One region of the Pseudomonas sp. KU43P genome, then DNA from elsewhere that is predicted to be linked to it. Evidence: riboswitches for the same ligand, from Rfam matches in the RefSeq annotation. Region 1 holds a riboswitch; each other region holds the start of a gene.

Region 1 (5,532 bases):
CGATCACCTTGACCGCCGGCGGCAGCTCTTCGGCCACTTCGGCGCGGACCTTGGCCAAGCCTTCGGCATCGATAAGGTCGGCCTTGTTCAGCACCACCAGGTCGGCACTGGCCAACTGGTCGGCGAACAGCTCATGCAGCGGCGATTCGTGGTCCAGGTTGGGGTCGAGCTTGCGCTGGGCATCGACCTGATCCGGGTAGGCCGCGAAGGTGCCGGCAGCCACGGCCGGGCTGTCGACCACGGTGATGACCGCATCGACGGTGCAGGCGGTACGGATTTCCGGCCACTGGAAAGCTTGTACCAAAGGTTTGGGCAAGGCCAGGCCGCTGGTTTCGATCAGGATGTGGTCAAGATCGCCACGACGGGCAACCAGCTCGCGCATGACCGGGAAGAACTCTTCCTGCACGGTGCAGCACAGGCAGCCGTTGGCCAGCTCGTAGACGCGACCGGTGGCTTCTTCTTCGGTGCAGCCAATGCTGCATTGCTTGAGGATTTCGCCGTCGATGCCGAGTTCGCCGAACTCGTTGACGATGACCGCGATGCGCCGGCCCTGGGCATTGTCGAGCATGTGGCGGAGCAAGGTGGTCTTGCCCGAGCCGAGGAAGCCGGTGACGATGGTGACGGGGAGCTTGGCCAGTGTTTTCATGTCGCGTTGCCCTTGGCAAATGGCGCGGGCATGCGGGACGAAAGCCTCGGGCCAGGCCGGCCGGGCTCGTTCGCCACCGGATCACCCCGCCCGGTTGAAAGTCGAAAACGTGACGAGGCAGGTCTCCTGGCTCGCACCGTTCCGGCCCCGGTCAGTCAAGGGGGCCAGGTAGGATGACGCCTTCCCGCGCCTGGGCGCAGTGGCTGTGTCGATCCGTTGCCGGTGCTTACAGTTGCGGGGGCAGCCGCGGCTTGTACCGCGTTCCCGTCTTAGCTTCGGCGTGGCCGAAGAACCTCGAAGCGGCAAGGCTACGCGGGGGGTGGCGGGTGGTCAAGCGCTGGCCGCGCGGCGCATCGCGGATGAATCCACCCCTACAGGCCGACGCGATTTCCGCCCCACCCTAAATCCCAAACCCAATCTTCCCCCACCCTCAGCAATCAAATGCAATCAATTGACGGAAACCCTGCCCCGTGCTCTCCTCACGCCTTGCGTTCAGGTGCCCCCTCGGGGGTGAAACGGGAAACCGGTGCGTCGCAGGCCCTCCAACAGGGCCGGACAAGACCGGTGCTGCCCCCGCAACGGTAAGCGAGCGAAGCGTCTAGACCACTGTGCCACGCCATTGGGCATGGGAAGGTGACGCTTTACAAAGGAGCCCTGCTCCTCCTCGCAAGCCCGGAGACCGGCCTGGCGTCACATGAACACCCCGCGGTGGGCGGGCGCTGTCGCATTCCCTCGGGCGCTTGGTGTCCGGGGCTGCCGCGCTTGCCCGTTGAGTTTCCAAACAACAAAGGATCGCGTCATGCCCATTTCCAGCGCCAAGCACAGCATCGCCACCCCCGTCACCCTCAGCCAGCGTGTCGTCATCGCCGCTGCGGCCAGCCTGCTCGGCCTGTGCCTGGTCTACTTCGCCGGTTTCTCGCACATCGAGGCGGTACACAACGCCGCTCACGATACTCGCCACAGCGCCGCGTTCCCCTGCCACTGAGGCCCGCCCCATGATCAAGCGCATTGCCCGCACCGCCGGGTTCAGCGGCCTGCTCGCTGCCTTGCTGCTGACCCTGCTGCAAAGCTTCTGGGTCGCCCCGTTAATTCTCCAGGCCGAAACCTACGAGTCGGCAGCCCCCGCCGCCGAGCACCACAGCCATGACGGCGAAGCGGTAGCCGCCCACGAGCACAGTGCCGAGGCCTGGTCGCCGGAGGATGGCTGGCAGCGCATCCTCTCGACCACTGGCGGCAACCTGGTGGTAGCCGTCGGTTTCGCCCTGATCCTCGCCGCCCTGTACAGCCTGCGTGAGCCCAACCGGGTCAGCACCGGTGCGCTGTGGGGCTTGGCCGGCTTCGCGGTGTTCTGCCTGGCGCCCACCCTGGGCCTGCCGCCCGAACTGCCAGGCACCGCAGCCGCCGACCTGGGCCAACGCCAGAGCTGGTGGGTCGGCACTGCGGCCGCCACCGCGCTGGGGCTTGCACTGCTGGTGTTCTCCCGCCACTGGCTGCTCAAGGCCGCCGGCGCGGTACTGCTGGTGGTCCCGCATGTAATTGGCGCACCACAGCCTGAGGTTCACCAGAGCCTGGCACCCGAGGCGCTGGAGACTCAGTTCAAGATCGCCTCGTGGCTGACCAATGCCGCGTTCTGGCTAGCCCTGGGCCTGCTCAGCGCCTGGCTGTACCGCCGCGCCCAACAGGCCTGATGGCCATCGAACCGTCGCTGCCGGCACTGTATGCCGGCTTCGGCTGCCGCCGCGGCTGCCCGGTAGACACCCTCGACGCCCTGCTGCGCCAAAGCCTGGCTGCCCATGGCCTGACGCTGGACGCAGTACAGGGCATCGCCACGATCAGCCTCAAAGCCGATGAACCCGGGCTAGTGCAATTGGCCTTGCGCCACGGACTGCCCCTGGCGACGTTCGATGCCAGCCAGCTACAAGCATTCGAGCCTTGCCTGAGCCATCGCTCGGCGACCGCCTATGCCCACAGCGGCTGCTGGGGCGTCGCCGAAAGCACGGCACTGGCGCTGGCCAGCCGCACGCACGGCACAGCCAGGCTCAAAGTCACACGGCATGCTTCAGGCACCGCTACCGTCGCCCTGGCCTGCGGCGGATAATCGCTTCAATCATTCACTGCAAGGAATTTCCATGACGGTCTACTTCATCGGTGCCGGCCCAGGCGACCCGGAGCTGATCACGGTCAAGGGCCAGCGCCTGATCCGTCAATGCCCGGTCATTATCTATGCCGGCTCCCTGGTACCGCCTGCGGTGCTCGAAGGCCATCAGGCCGAGACAGTCATCAACAGCGCCGAGCTGCACCTCGAGCAGATCATCGATGCCATGCGTGCTGCCCATGCCCAAGGCCAGGATGTGGCGCGCGTGCACAGTGGCGACCCCAGCCTGTACGGCGCCATCGGCGAGCAGATTCGCCATCTGCGCGCGCTGGGTATCGACTACCAGATCATCCCCGGTGTCACCGCCACTGCCGCCAGCGCCGCCTTGCTGGGCTGTGAACTGACCCTGCCGGATGTGGCGCAGACCGTCATCCTGACCCGTTACGGCGACAGCTCGCCGATGCCCGCCGGCGAGCAGCTCGGCGACTTGGCCCGCCACGGCGCAACCTTGGCCATCCACCTCGGGGTCAAGCACCTGCCGCGCATCGTCGAGGAGCTGCGCCCCCATTACGGCGCGGACTGCCCGATTGCCGTGGTCCATCGCGCCACCTGGCCTGACCAGGACTGGGTCCGCGGAACCTTGGCCGGCATCGTCGAACAGGTGGCGGCAAAGGGCTTTCGCCGCACCGCGCTGATCCTTGTTGGCCATGTACTGGGCGATGCACCGTTTGCCGAATCGGCCTTGTACCGCGCCGGGCACGCGCACCTCTACCGCCCTGGCGAGTGAGAATTGCCAACGGCATACGTGCCATGCAGACTCCGGAGCACTTCACTGCATACCGGAGTCACGCCCATGCTGGATCTACGCCCCAATTGCGAATGCTGCGATGCCGACTTGCCGGGCGATAGCCCGGAGGCATTCATCTGCTCGTTCGAGTGCACGTTCTGCCGCCGTTGCACCGATACCCGCCTGCAGGGCGTCTGCCCGAACTGTTCTGGCCAACTGCTGCCGCGCCCCACACGGGTCGGCCTGGCGTTGGTCAACAACCCGGCATCGACGCTGCGTATCCTCAAGCCCCATCCCGCCTGCCAGTAAACGAGCTGTCTGCGCCCGGCAGTGCCGCGTCCGGGCGATGCTTCTTCCGATATGTTGTAGGAATTTTCCACGGCACATGCTCGCTTGTTCAACAGATCTATACTCGCCATTACCAAGGAACCGGAATGGCCGTATCGTGCTGCGATGCAGAAATAACTTGCAGACGCATTCCTGAATAAGCACAGGAAACGACCCACAATTCCGACAGGAGTTAACTTCATGACAACCGTGTTGATCGTCGACGACCACCCCATCGTCAGACTGTCCATGCGCCTGCTACTGGAGCGTGAGCGCTTCCGTGTCGTGGGCGAGGTAGGCAATGGAAGCGAAGTGGCACAGGTGGCGCGCGAACTGCGCCCTGATGTGGTGATTCTCGATATCGGCCTCCCCGGCCTGGATGGCATGGAGGTCATCAAGCGCCTCCAGCAACTTGAGCCTACGCCCAAGATCATGGTTCTGACCGGGCAGGCAACCGATCTCTATGTACGCCGCTGCCTGGATGCCGGTATTGGCGCCTTCGTGACCAAGGATGAAGATCACGATGCGCTGATTTTCGCCCTCAAGGCCTTGATCAAGGGCTACTCGACGTTTCCACAGATGTCAGTCAACAGCAACACGCTCGACAGCGAACCTAGCCGTCTGGGAAGCCTGTCCAACCGCGAGATGGAGGTCTTGCGGCGGCTGGCCCGAGGCGAAAACAACAAGCACATCGGCAGCAGCATGAACCTCAGCGCCAAGACCATCAGCACCTATCGAGGGCGCATCATGGAGAAGCTCAAGACCGAATCGTTGGTGGAAATGGTCGATCTGGCCAAGCGCAACCACGTCAGTTGAGCCCACCATCGCCATGAAGCGCTTGCACGCCGGCATGCTCCTGGCCTTGAGCCTGGCCTGCAGCCCCCTGCCGACACTCGCCGATGCCGAACCACGCCAGTTGCTGGCGCGTGCCACCAGTGCCACGCAGCCGCTGCGCCTGGACCATCAGGACCGTCAGTGGCTGCAGCAGCGCAAAGCCCTGCTGCTGGGCAGTTCGCGCCCAGACTACCCGCCCTTCGAAATCAACATCAGCCAGGCCGACTACGAAGGCCTGAGCGCTGACTTCGCGGGGCTGATCGGTGAGCAACTGGGTATCCCGGTGGAAGTCAGGCGCTTTTCCAGTCGCCATGAAGCGATCACCGCCCTGCGCGAGGGCAAGATCGACCTGCTGGGCAGTTCCAACGGCTTCGAAGCGGCCGACGCCCAGCTCAGCCTCAGCCTGCCCTATGCCGACGACCTGCCAGTGATCGTCACCCGTGAAGGCCGCAGCCTGAAGAACAACCCAGAACTCGCCGGCCTGCGCCTGGCGATGGTCGACCATTACTTGCCCGGGGAAGCGGTTCGCGCGCTTTACCCCAAAGCACAGCTGAGCCTCTACCGCTCGACCCTGGCCGGGCTTGCGGCCGTCGAGCTGGGTGAAGCGGATGCATATCTGGGCGATGCCATCAGCACCGACTACCTGATCGGCAAGAGCTATCAAGGCACGGTGAAAATCGACAGCTTCTGCCAAGCCCAGCCCGGCACCTTTTCCTTTGCCCTTGCCAATGACAACCTGCGCCTGCGGCGCCTGATCGACGCGGCGCTGGACAGGATCACCGAAAGCGAGCGCCTGACCATTCTGCGGCGCTGGACCAGTGGCAACACCAGCCTCCTGCTGGA
Region 2 (5,532 bases), 640 kb from region 1:
GTTGCGGGCACTGCGAGTACTGCAACAGCGGAAACGAGACGCTGTGCCGCGAGGTGAAGAACTCCGGTTACACCGTGGACGGCGGCATGGCCGAATCGTGCATCGTGGTGGCCGACTACGCGGTGAAAGTACCGGATGGCCTCGACTCGGCAGCGGCCAGCAGCATCACCTGTGCCGGGGTGACCACGTACAAGGCCGTCAAATCCTCCAACATCCGCCCGGGGCAGTGGGTTGCCATCTATGGGTTGGGTGGCCTGGGCAACCTGGCCCTGCAATACGCGAAGAACGTCTTCAATGCCCGGGTTATCGCGATCGATGTGAATGACGAGCAGCTCGCGTTCGCCCGCGAGATGGGCGCCGACCTGGTGCTCAACCCGCGCAGCGAGGATGTGGCGAAGATCGTTCAGGAAAAGACCGGCGGTGCCCATGCGGCGGTGGTCACGGCGGTTTCGAAAAGCGCCTTCAACTCGGCGGTGGATGCGCTGCGCGCAGGTGGGCGGCTGGTGGCCGTGGGGCTGCCGTCCGAGGCCATGAGCCTGGATATTCCACGGCTGGTGCTCGATGGCATCGAAGTGGTGGGGTCGCTGGTCGGTACGCGTCAAGACTTGGTCGAAGCCTTCGAATTTGCCGCGCAAGGTAAGGTGGTGCCCAAGGTGACGCTGCGCCCGATCGAAGACATCAACGACATTTTCGACGAGATGCTGGAAGGCAAGATCAAGGGCCGCATGGTGATCAACTTCGAGGGTTGAGCCACCCCCACATGCTTTGAATGCAACAGGGGTTGATTGCCATGATGTCCCTGTGAGAGCCGGCTTGCCGGCGATAGGGCCCGAACAGCCGCATCAAAACGGCTTTGTCTGGCGCGACCTTATCGCCGGCAAGCTGGCTCCCACAGAGCAAGGCGTGCGCAACGCCAGGTCATTCAGAACCCGCCGCTCAACGGCCACTCCACTGCCAGGCGGATCTGGTCACCATCCAGCTCCGCCTGCGCCGTATTACCCCGATGCAAATTATGCCGCAACGAAAAGGTCGTGCCCTTGGCCTTGCCGCTCTGCACCACATAGCGCGCCTCCAAATCCCGTTCCCAGTGTTTGCCACCCTTGCTATAACCCAGGTAGGCATAGCCGCCGTTGGGGTCGACATGGCTGCCATCGATCTCGAAGCCGCGCACGTACAGCGCCGTCAGGTTCAGGCCCGGTACCCCGTAAGCGCCCATGTTCAGGTCATAACGCGCCTGCCATGACTTCTCGTTCGGTGCGTTGAAATCGGACATCTGCACCGCGTTGGTCAGGTAGATCGCCCCGCGGGTCACGTAGTCGAATGGGGTGTTGCCGTCGACCTGCTGCCAGCCGAGGCTGAAGGTATGCGCCCCCTGGCTGTAGCGCGAGACCAGGCTCCAGGTGGTGTTGTCGATGCGCCCGGAAAGGGCCTTGCCGGTATCGGTGGTGCGGTACAGGTTCAGGTCCAGGCTCAGGCTGCGGCGGTCGTCCAGTGCACGGGTCAGTGTGCTGCCGAGGTAGTGCTGGTTCCAGGTGTCTTCATAGCGCGAGGTATACAGGCTGGCGCTGAATGCGGCACCGGGGTTCCATACCAGGCCGGCAAGCTCGAAGCTATTGCCTTGGGGGCCGTTCGAGTAGTTCACCACGAAGCCCTGGTCATGGCTCGAGGCGTTACGGTCGGTGCTTTCGTTGAAGTGGCCCGCGACCAGTTTCAGCGTGTCGATCTCGTTGCTGCTGAGGAAGAGCCCGGTCGCCGTTTCGGGCAGCAGGCGGCTGTCGGAAGAGCTGAACACTGGCGTCTTCACCCGTTGCTCGCCGTAGGACAACACCGTATTGGACGCGCGCAATTTCACTGCCGCACCGCCACGGCTGTATGCATTCTTCGAGTGGCCATCATTGTCCACGCCCAGCAACCGCGCCTTGCCGGCCCGGCCGCCGCCGCTGTCGAGCTGCACGCCCAGGTAGGCATGGGCATCCACACCCACCCCAATCAGGCCCTGGGTAAAACCGGACTGGAACGTGCCCATCAAACCGTAGGCCCATTCCTCGGCCATGCCATTGCGTTCGCTGCGCGGCTTGTAGGCATTGCGGGCGGCGCTGTTGCGCCCGCCGTGCTTGTAGTCACGCTGGTCGTATACGGTGCGGTTGAGCAGGCTCCAGCTGCTGTCTTCGACCAACCCGCGGCTTTGCGATTGCGCGGAGTCGGCCAGCGCGGTAGCGGGTAGTACGGTGCTGGCGAGCAGCAGGGCGCAGGGGCGCAACGGCATGGTGGCAACTTCCAGGTCAGGGGGCGCGCAAACGCAGAATGTGCGCGCCGTCGAAGGGGTCGATGAGGTAATGGGCGTGCACGCCGAAGGTGCTCAGCAGGCGCTCGGGGGTGAGCACCTGGAGCGGTTTGCCGAGGGCGACCAGCTGGCCCTGATCGAGCACTGCCACACGGTCGCAGGTCAGTGCCTGGTTGAGGTCGTGCAGGGCGACCAGGGTAGTCACCGGCAGTGCCTGGACCTGCTGCAGCAGGCTGAGCTGGTGCTGGATATCCAGGTGATTGGTCGGCTCATCGAGCAGCAGCACCTGGGGCCGCTGGGCCAGGGCGCGGGCGATGTGCACGCGTTGGCGTTCACCGCCGGACAACGACCCCCAGAGGCGTGTGCGCAGGTGCGTGGCATCGACATCGGCCAGGGCCTGGTCGACGATCGCGCGGTCATTGCTGGAGAACGGTGCCAACGCCGACAGCCACGGCGTGCGGCCCAGGGCCACGGCGTCGAATACGCGAATGGCATCGAGGGTGTCGGCCTGCTGCTCGACCAGCGCCAGGGCCTGGGCGATACGCCGCCGGGGCAGGCGTGCGATGGGCTCGCCGAGCAGCTGCACGCTGCCGCTGTGCGGGGTGCGCAGCCCGGCCAGAAGCTTGAGCAAGGACGATTTGCCAGAGCCGTTGGGGCCGACGATGCCGAGGGTTTCACCCGGCCTCACGCTCAGCTCGACCCCCCGCAGCACCGAATTGCCCGCCAACTGAAAGTTCAGGCCCTGGCAGGCGAGGGGCGCAAGCTGCGGCGCGGTCATGGCGGTCATGGCTGCCCCCGGCGGCTGACCAGGATCAGGGCAAAGACCGGTGCGCCGATCAGCGCGGTGACCACGCCCACCGGGATCACCTGCCCTGCAATCAACGTGCGCGACAGCACATCAGCAGCCATCAGGAACAATGCCCCTCCCAGCGCACTGGCTGGCAACAGGCGGTTGTGGCCGGGGCCGAGCAGCAGGCGCAAGGCATGGGGAATCACCAGCCCGACAAAGCCGATGGCACCGACGATGGACACCATCACCGCCGTCACCAGCGCGGCGCAGCTCACCAGCAGCAATTGCGTGCGGCGCACGGCAACGCCCAGCGACGCCGCCGAGTCGGCGCCGAAGGTGAAGGCATCCAGTGCACGGCGCTGCCACAGGCACACCAGCAAGCCGAACAGCGCCGCGGGCAGTGCCAGCCACACCGACGGCCAGCGCACACCGCTGAGGTTGCCCAGCAGCCAGAAGAGAATGCCCCGCGCCTGTTCGGCAGTGGCGGACTTGGTGATGAGGAACGCGGTGATGGCGTTGAACAGTTGCGAGCCGGCGATGCCCGCGAGAATCACTTGGGCGTTGTGGCTGTTCGGGCCGGCCGCACGGGCCAACAGCAGCACCAGGGCGAAAGCCGCCACGGCGCCGATGAAGGCGCCGGCGGACAGGCTCAGGGCCGCACTGCCCACACCGAGCAGGCCGACCAGCACCGCACCGGTCGAGGCGCCCGCCGACAAGCCGAGCAGGTAGGGCTCGGCCAGTGGATTGCGCAGCAGGGCCTGGAGTATCACCCCGCACGTCGCAAGCCCGGCCCCGCAGGCAGCGGCGACGAGGGTGCGGGGCAAGCGATAGTTCCAGACGATGCCGGCGTCGATCGGGTCGATCGGGTAGCCGGCTTGCCACAGGTGGTTGGCCAGCACCTGGCAGACCAGCCGCGGCGACAGCGCGGTTTCGCCAATGGCCGTACCGGCCAGCACGGCCGCCAGCAGGGTGACCAGGGCCAGCCCGGTGAGCAGTGTGGCGAAACGGGGCTGCATGCAGGGCGATCTCCTATCGGGCAGTTCTCGCAAGGAACCCACGGACAGGCATCGCCGAGCCCTGGCATACAGCAGGGCAGCACCAATGGCCAATCCCGGACACCCCGCCGGTTGGTGAATGTGGGCCGGCAGGTCTCCTGACTGGTGCGTCGTCGCCCGGCCCCGGCCTTCCCGGGTCGGCTGACCCAGTGGCATCGATGGAGCGGGCTCGGCACCTACAGTTGCGGGGGCAGTTCCGTTTGGCACGCCTGGGCGGGCCTGGGATTCCCTGTTAGTTCCGTGGTGGAAACCGGCGGGCGGCATGGTAGACCATCGGGCCGCCGGGTGAAACGCTAAATCACAGGTACTTGAGCCAGGCGATGTCGCGCCGGCGCGCCTTGAGCCGGGCGAACCCGCGCACCGGCAGGTACAGCGCCACGGCCAGCAGTGCGGCGGTCAGCCACACTGCGGCGATGCTGTCGAAGCCAAAGTAGTCGCCGTGGTTGTGGCCCAGCAGCGCGACGCTGGCCAGGTACAGCAGCTTCAGCACGTACAGGTGCAGCAGGTAGAAGAACATCGGCGCCGCGCCGAACACGGCCAGGGCGTTGATCCAGCGCGCTTGCCCTGCGCGTTCGAAGGCGCGCAGCAACAGCAGGCCGCAGCCCAGGGTCAGGGCCAGGAACAGCAGCGACGGCGGGTATTTGGTGATGTTGAAGAAACTCATCAGGGTTTGCGTCAGGGTCGGGTAGCCGCTCCACGGGGCTTCGCCGTAGCCGTTCTGGATGCGCAGCACCATGAAGCCGAGCAGGGCGATGACGCCGGCCAGCAGCAGTTGATGCTGGCGCTGTTGCGCAGCGCTGCCACGGGCGAACCAGGGGCCGAGGCCGTAGCCCAAGGCAATCACGCCGATCCACGGCAACACCGGGTACGAGGTGCGCAGGCGCAGGTGCTCGGAGGCCTCCAGCCAGCCACGGTCATGCAGGATCGCCCACGGCACATGCATCGCCGACGCCACGCCGAAGTGCACGCCATCGAGCAGGTTGTGGCCGGCGACGATCAGGGCGCCCAGCGCCACCAGCGCGGGGCGTGGCAGCCACACCAGCAACGACAGCGCGATCATGCTGATGCCAATCGCCCAGATCACTTGCAGGTAGATCACGCTGGGCGGGAGTTGGAATGTCCAGGCAAAGTTCACCAGGGTGAATTCCAGTGCCACCAGGAACAGGCCGCGTTTGAACAGGAAGGCCGAGACATCGCTGCGGCCCTGGTATTTCTCGCCATACAGCCAGGCCGACAGGCCGGTGAGCAGGACGAACACGGGGGCGCAGAGGTGGGCCAGGGTACGGCTGACGAACAGCGAGGGGTCGGTGGCGTCGATGGCCATCGGGTCGCTGACCTGGCGGTGCAGGAAGAAGGTTTCGCGTACGTGGTCGAGCAGCATGAACAGGATCACCAGGCCGCGC
Region 3 (5,532 bases), 640 kb from region 1:
CGAAGGTGTGGGTGGTGGACAGGGTTTGCGGGCGCGTGGGCGAGTTGCTGTGGAACCCGCCCGGTGTCGGCTGCCAGGGGTCGATGTAGTCGCCGCCGACGTCGTTGTATGGTGCGTTGCTGTCGACGTTGAAGCGCACCTTGTTGTACTCGGCGCCGACCATCGTCTTGCTCGCCAGGCCGAACAGCGAGTGATCGAAGGTGAAGGTCTGGCGGTCGCCGATCTGCTCCTGGTTGTGCTTGATCTCCAGGTAGCTCTGGCGCAGCAGTTGCTCGCGGTCTGCGTCCCAGCTGTAGTCCTCGGCATTGCGCCAGTGCCGGCGGCTCTTGATGTAGTAGAGCTGGTTGCTGGCACTGACCTGGTCGTTGATGGCCCAGTCGGTGGTGAAGCGGGTCCATTCGTCGTGGTAGCGCTGCACGTCGTTCTGGATGTTGTAGTTCTTGTTGCGCAGGCTGCTGCGGTAGTGGCCGTCGATCAGCGGGGTGCCGTAGTAGTTGGCAGGCTCGGCATCGCCGCGCTCGTGGGCCAGGGTGAAGCTCAGGTCGTCGCTGGCGTCGAAGCGCAGCGCGGCGCTCAGGGCCAGGCTGCGTGAATCGGTGCGGTCGACCCAGCCGTTGCCGGCCTGCTGGTTGAGGGTGAGGCGGTAGCTCAGGCGCTCGCTAAGGCTGCCGCCGCTGTCCAGGCCCAGTTGCTGGCGGTCCCACGAGCCGTAACCCAGGCGCAGGTGGTTGTGGATGTCACCGGCGAAGGGCTTTTTCGGGACCACGTTGATCACCGCGCCGGTGGCGCCTTCGCCATACAGCACCGAGGCCGGGCCACGAATGACATCGATGCGCTCGACCATCCACGGGTCGACCGGGAAGGTCTGGGTGCCGGCGCCGGTGTACAGGCGCGCGCCGTCGAACAGCGTCATCACCGAGCCATGCCCGGTGAACCCCCGCGCCGACAGGCCGGTGCCGCCATCGCCTGGGCTGCCGATGAAGGTGATGCCGGGCGAGCGGGTGACAGCGTCCTGCACGGTGAGGTTGTTGCGCTGCTCGATTTCTGCGGCGCTGAGGCTGCTGGTGCTGGCAGGGGTTTCCAGGGCGCTGAGGTTCAGCCGCGAACCGGCCGGGGTCGGCGTGGTCAGGTCGATGTGCTGTTCATCTCGGGTATCGGTAACGGCCGTGGAGGGCAGTGCCAGCACCGTGCTGTGCTGTTCGTCGGCCAAGGCTGGGAAGGTCACGGCCAGGCAGGCCGCCAGGGGGTGAAGCTTGAAGATACGGGACATGTCTTTCCACTACTGCAGGAATGAATGGATCCCGGTGGAAAACACGCAACGGCGCACCGCGGACGCAGGCGCGCACGCGGATACCGGCCTGCGCCCGCCCACCGCGGGTTGCCAAGTGAAGCTTCAGGCCGGTCTCCGGGCTTGCGAGGGTCATGAAGGCCTTCACCTTCCCATGCAGGTGCACAGTGGTGTGTCGAAGGCTTCGCTCGCTTACCGTTGCGGGGGCAGCGCCGGACTTGTCGTGAACCACGACGCACCGGCTTCCCGTTTCACCCTGCGCGCGGCGGCGCAGGACACCTGAAACTGGCGCGCATCTGACCACTGGTCGGAGCGCGCGTCAATCATTTACCGCTTGCTCAAGTTCAGTGCGCGCCCGCCGCCTTGCTCAGGTCGCTTTGCGCCCACTCGGTGTAGATGCAGGCATCGGCCACTGCCCAGCGCACTTTCACGGTGTCCCCCGGCTGCATCGGCATGCCGGCGGCAGACAACGCTTTAACGGTCAGTTCGGTACCGCCTGGAGTCATCACGTGGCAGGTCTGGCTCTCGCCGAGGAACAGCACCTCGCCGACCTTGGCAACGACTTCGTTCCAGCCCGCCGGCAGGGGTTCGCGCGTGGCCTGGTCGAGGGTCAGGGCCAGGGCTTTTTCCGGGCGCACCATGATCAGTGCTTCCTGCCCGACGGCCAGGCCAGGGGTCAGGCGGATCGCCACTGGCTGGCCTTCGAAACTGCCAGCGCCATGGCTGGTGGCCTTGATCCGCAGGAAGTTCGAGTTGCCCAGGAACGAGGCGACGAAGGCGTTCGGCGGGTTCTGGTAGAGGTCGTAGCCGCTGCCCAGGCCGACGATCTTGCCGTGGCTGAAGATGGCGATGCGCTGGGACAGGCGCATGGCTTCTTCCTGGTCGTGGGTGACGTAGACGATGGTGATGCCCAGGCGCCGGTGCAGCTGGCGCAGTTCATCCTGCAGGTCTTCGCGCAGCTTCTTGTCGAGCGCGCCGAGGGGTTCGTCCATCAGCAGGATGCGGGGCTCGTACACCAGCGCCCGGGCGATCGCCACGCGCTGTTGCTGGCCGCCGGACATCTGCGACGGCTTGCGGTGGGCGAACTGCTCAAGCTGCACCAGCTTGAGCATGGCGTCGACGCGCTTGTTGATCTCGGCGCTGCCGAGCTTGCGGATGGCCAGCGGGAAGGCGATGTTGTCGCGCACGTTCAGGTGCGGGAACAGCGAGTAGCGCTGGAACACCATGCCAATGTCACGCTTGTGCGGCGGCACGTTCACCAGCGACTGGCCCTCGACCAGAATCTCGCCGCTGCTCGGGGTTTCGAAGCCGGCCAGCATCGACAGGGTCGTGGATTTGCCCGAGCCGCTGGAGCCGAGAAAGGTGAGGAACTCGCCGTCTTGGATCTCCAGGTCCAAGTTGTCCACGGCGGTGAAGTCGCCGTAGTGCTTGTTCAGGCCGCGCAGGCTGACCAGGGTCTTGTTGTGCGCGTTGTCTTTGATCACTGCACTCATTGTTGTTGTCTCCGGGCGCTCAAGCGTTGACTTCGGTGCGCCGGCGCAAGGCGGCGGCAATGACCATGACCAGTAGCGAAAGGCCGATCAGCAGCGTCGAGGCGACGGCGATCACCGGGCTCAGGTCCTGGCGCAGGGTGGTCCACATTTTTACCGGCAGGGTCTGCAGGTCGGGGCTGGCCATCATCACGCTCAGCACCACCTCGTCCCACGACACCAGGAAGGCGAACAGGCCGCCAGCGATCATCCCCGGGCGAATGGCCGGGAAGGTCACCTTGAAGATCGCCTGCAGGCGCGATGCGCCGCAGATCACTGCGGCATCCTCGATCGACTGGTCGAACAGCTTCAGCGAGTTGATGATCGAGATGATGGTGAAGGGCAGGGCGACGATCACGTGGCTGACCACGAAGGCGAACAGCGTGCCGGTATAGCCCAGCTTGAGAAACAGCGCGTACACCGCCACCGCGATGATCACCAGCGGCACGATCATCGGCATGGTGAACAGGCCGTAGAGCATCTCGCGGCCGGGGAAGCGGCCTCGCACCAGGGCGAAGGCGGTGGGCAGGCCCAGCAGCACGGCGAACAGGGTGGTCAGCAAGGCCACCTTGAGGCTGGCCAGGGCGGCGTCCATCCACTCCGGGTTGGCGAAGAACTGTGCGTACCACTTGAGGGTCCAGCCCGGTGGCGGGAACACCAGCCACTGGGACGAGCCGAACGACAGCAGCACGATGAACACCACCGGCAGCAGCAGGAAGGCGGCGATGACCCCGGTGGTCAGGTACAGGCCCGTGCGCAGCGGGCGGCCCATGGCATTGGGTGAAAGCAGCATGGCGGATTACCTCGCGTTGCCGACCGGGGATTCCGGCTGCAGCTTCAGGTACAGGTAGAAGAGCACCAGGGTGATGACCACCAGCAGTGCGGCGGCGGCGCTGGCCAGGCCCCAGTTGAGGAACGACTGCACCTGCTGGATGATGAATTCGGGCAGCATCATGTTCTGCGCACCGCCGAGCAGGGCCGGGGTCACGTAGTAACCGAGCGACATCACGAACACCATCAGCGCCCCGGAGAACAGCCCCGAGCGGCACAGCGGCAGGAACACCTTCCAGAAGTTGGTCCAGGGGCTGGCGCCGCAGATGGAACCGGCCTGCAGCACCATCGGGTCGATGGCGTGCATGGTCGCCTGCAGCGGCAGCACGATGAACGGGATCATGATGTAGCTCATGCCGATCACCACGCCGGTGAGGTTGTGCACCATCTCCAGCGGGGCATCGATGATGCCCAGGGCCATCAGCACCTTGTTGATCACCCCCGAGCTCTGCAGCAGCACCAGCCACGAGTAGGTGCGCGCCAGCAGGCTGGTCCACATCGACAGCAGCACGATGTTCAGCAGCCAGCGGCCCCAGCCCTTGGGCACCAGGGTGATCGCCCAGGCCAGCGGGAAGCCCAGCAGCACGCTGATCAGGGTGACCACGCCGGCCACCGAGAAGGTGTTGAACAGCACCCGTGCATAGGCCGAGTTGGCGAACAGTTGCTCGTAGTTGCCCAGCCCCGGCACCGGCTCCAGCACGCCGCGCAGCAGCAGGCCGATCAGCGGCGCGAAGAAGAACAGGCCGAGGAACAACAGGGCCGGCAGCAGGTTGCGGCTGCCTTTCCAGCGGCGGCTCATCGGTTCGCGGCGAGGGGCCGCTCCCGGGGCGCCGGCGCCCGTGGGGGCACCTTGCGCGTTGTGCAGGGCGTTGATGGCGACTTTCATTTCACCAGCCACTCATTCCAGCGTGCCGCGATGGCCTGGCCATTCTTCGCCCAGTAGGCGAAGTCCAGGGTGACCTGGTCCTGGGCATAGGCCGTCGGCAGGTTCTGCGCAAGGTCCTTGTCCAGCTTGGCCACGCTGTCGACGTTCACCGGAGCGTAGGCGGTCTTGTTGGCGAACTCGGCCTGGCCTTCGGCACTGCTGGCGTTGGCCAGGAACTTCATGGCCGCGTCCTTGTTCTTGGCACCTTTGGGGATGACCAGGAAATCGGCCATGACCAAATTCTGCTTCCAGCTCACGCCGACGGGCGCGCCGTCTTGCTGCAGCGCGTAGACGCGGCCGTTCCAGAACTGGCCGAGCGACGCTTCACCGGAAGCCAGCAGTTGCTGCGACTGGGCGCCGCCGCCCCACCAGACGATGTCTTTCTTGATGGTGTCGAGCTTCTTGAAGGCGCGGTCCAGGTCCAGCGGGTAGAGCTTGTCGGGGGCTACGCCGTCGGCCAGCAGGGCCAGTTCCAGCACACCGGGGCTTGGCCATTTGTACAGGGCGCGCTTGCCTGGGTAGGTCTTGGTGTCGAACAGCGCAGTCCAGTCGACCGGCTTGTTGGCGCCAAGCTTGCCTTCGTTGTAGCCGAGCACGAAGGAGAAGAAGAACGAACCGACGCCGTGGTCGGATACGAAACGCGGGTCGATCTTGTCGCGTTGGATGGTGTTGAAATCGAGGGGTTCGAGCAGGCCTTCGCTGGCGGCGCGCAGGGCGAAGTCGGCTTCGACGTCGACCACGTCCCACTGCACGTTGCCGCTTTCGACCATGGCTTTGAGCTTGCCGTAGTCGGTAGGGCCGTCCTGGACGACCTTGATGTCGGTCGATTTGGTGAAGGGTACGGCCCACGCTTCTTTCTGGGCGTCCTGGGTGGTCCCGCCCCAGCTGACGAAGTTGAGGCTGTCGGCGGCCTGGACGGCCTGACATGCCAGGGTCAGCAGGCTGGCAGACAGCACTGC

Evidence for each region. Region 1 has a riboswitch for cobalamin ahead of KU43P_RS13755 (CbtB domain-containing protein). Riboswitches for the same ligand answer to the same signal wherever they lie in the genome.
Region 2: another riboswitch for cobalamin. It lies ahead of KU43P_RS16695 (FecCD family ABC transporter permease); the one in region 1 lies ahead of KU43P_RS13755 (CbtB domain-containing protein).
Region 3: another riboswitch for cobalamin. It lies ahead of KU43P_RS16685 (TonB-dependent receptor); the one in region 1 lies ahead of KU43P_RS13755 (CbtB domain-containing protein).

Annotation. Positions count from the first base shown of each region.
Region 1 is NZ_AP019365.1:3,023,334-3,028,865, forward strand. Features, by position in the region: gene cobW (cobalamin biosynthesis protein CobW) at 1-646, opposite strand, end outside; cobalamin riboswitch at 745-958, opposite strand; cobalamin riboswitch at 1,124-1,349, shown strand; gene KU43P_RS13755 (CbtB domain-containing protein) at 1,446-1,631, shown strand; gene KU43P_RS13760 (CbtA family protein) at 1,642-2,334, shown strand; gene KU43P_RS13765 (cobalamin biosynthesis protein) at 2,352-2,744, shown strand; gene cobM (precorrin-4 C(11)-methyltransferase) at 2,776-3,528, shown strand; gene KU43P_RS13775 (DUF1272 domain-containing protein) at 3,595-3,837, shown strand; gene KU43P_RS13780 (response regulator transcription factor) at 4,057-4,671, shown strand; gene KU43P_RS13785 (transporter substrate-binding domain-containing protein) at 4,685-5,532, shown strand, end outside.
Region 2 is NZ_AP019365.1:3,667,101-3,672,632, reverse strand. Features, by position in the region: gene adhP (alcohol dehydrogenase AdhP) at 1-749, shown strand, start outside; gene KU43P_RS16705 (OprD family porin) at 923-2,266, opposite strand; gene KU43P_RS16700 (ABC transporter ATP-binding protein) at 2,283-3,071, opposite strand; gene KU43P_RS16695 (FecCD family ABC transporter permease) at 3,068-4,090, opposite strand; cobalamin riboswitch at 4,200-4,399, opposite strand; gene KU43P_RS16690 (DUF1624 domain-containing protein) at 4,428-5,532, opposite strand, start outside.
Region 3 is NZ_AP019365.1:3,660,463-3,665,994, reverse strand. Features, by position in the region: gene KU43P_RS16685 (TonB-dependent receptor) at 1-1,270, opposite strand, end outside; cobalamin riboswitch at 1,379-1,586, opposite strand; gene KU43P_RS16680 (ABC transporter ATP-binding protein) at 1,633-2,781, opposite strand; gene KU43P_RS16675 (ABC transporter permease) at 2,801-3,610, opposite strand; gene KU43P_RS16670 (ABC transporter permease) at 3,617-4,534, opposite strand; gene KU43P_RS16665 (polyamine ABC transporter substrate-binding protein) at 4,531-5,532, opposite strand, start outside.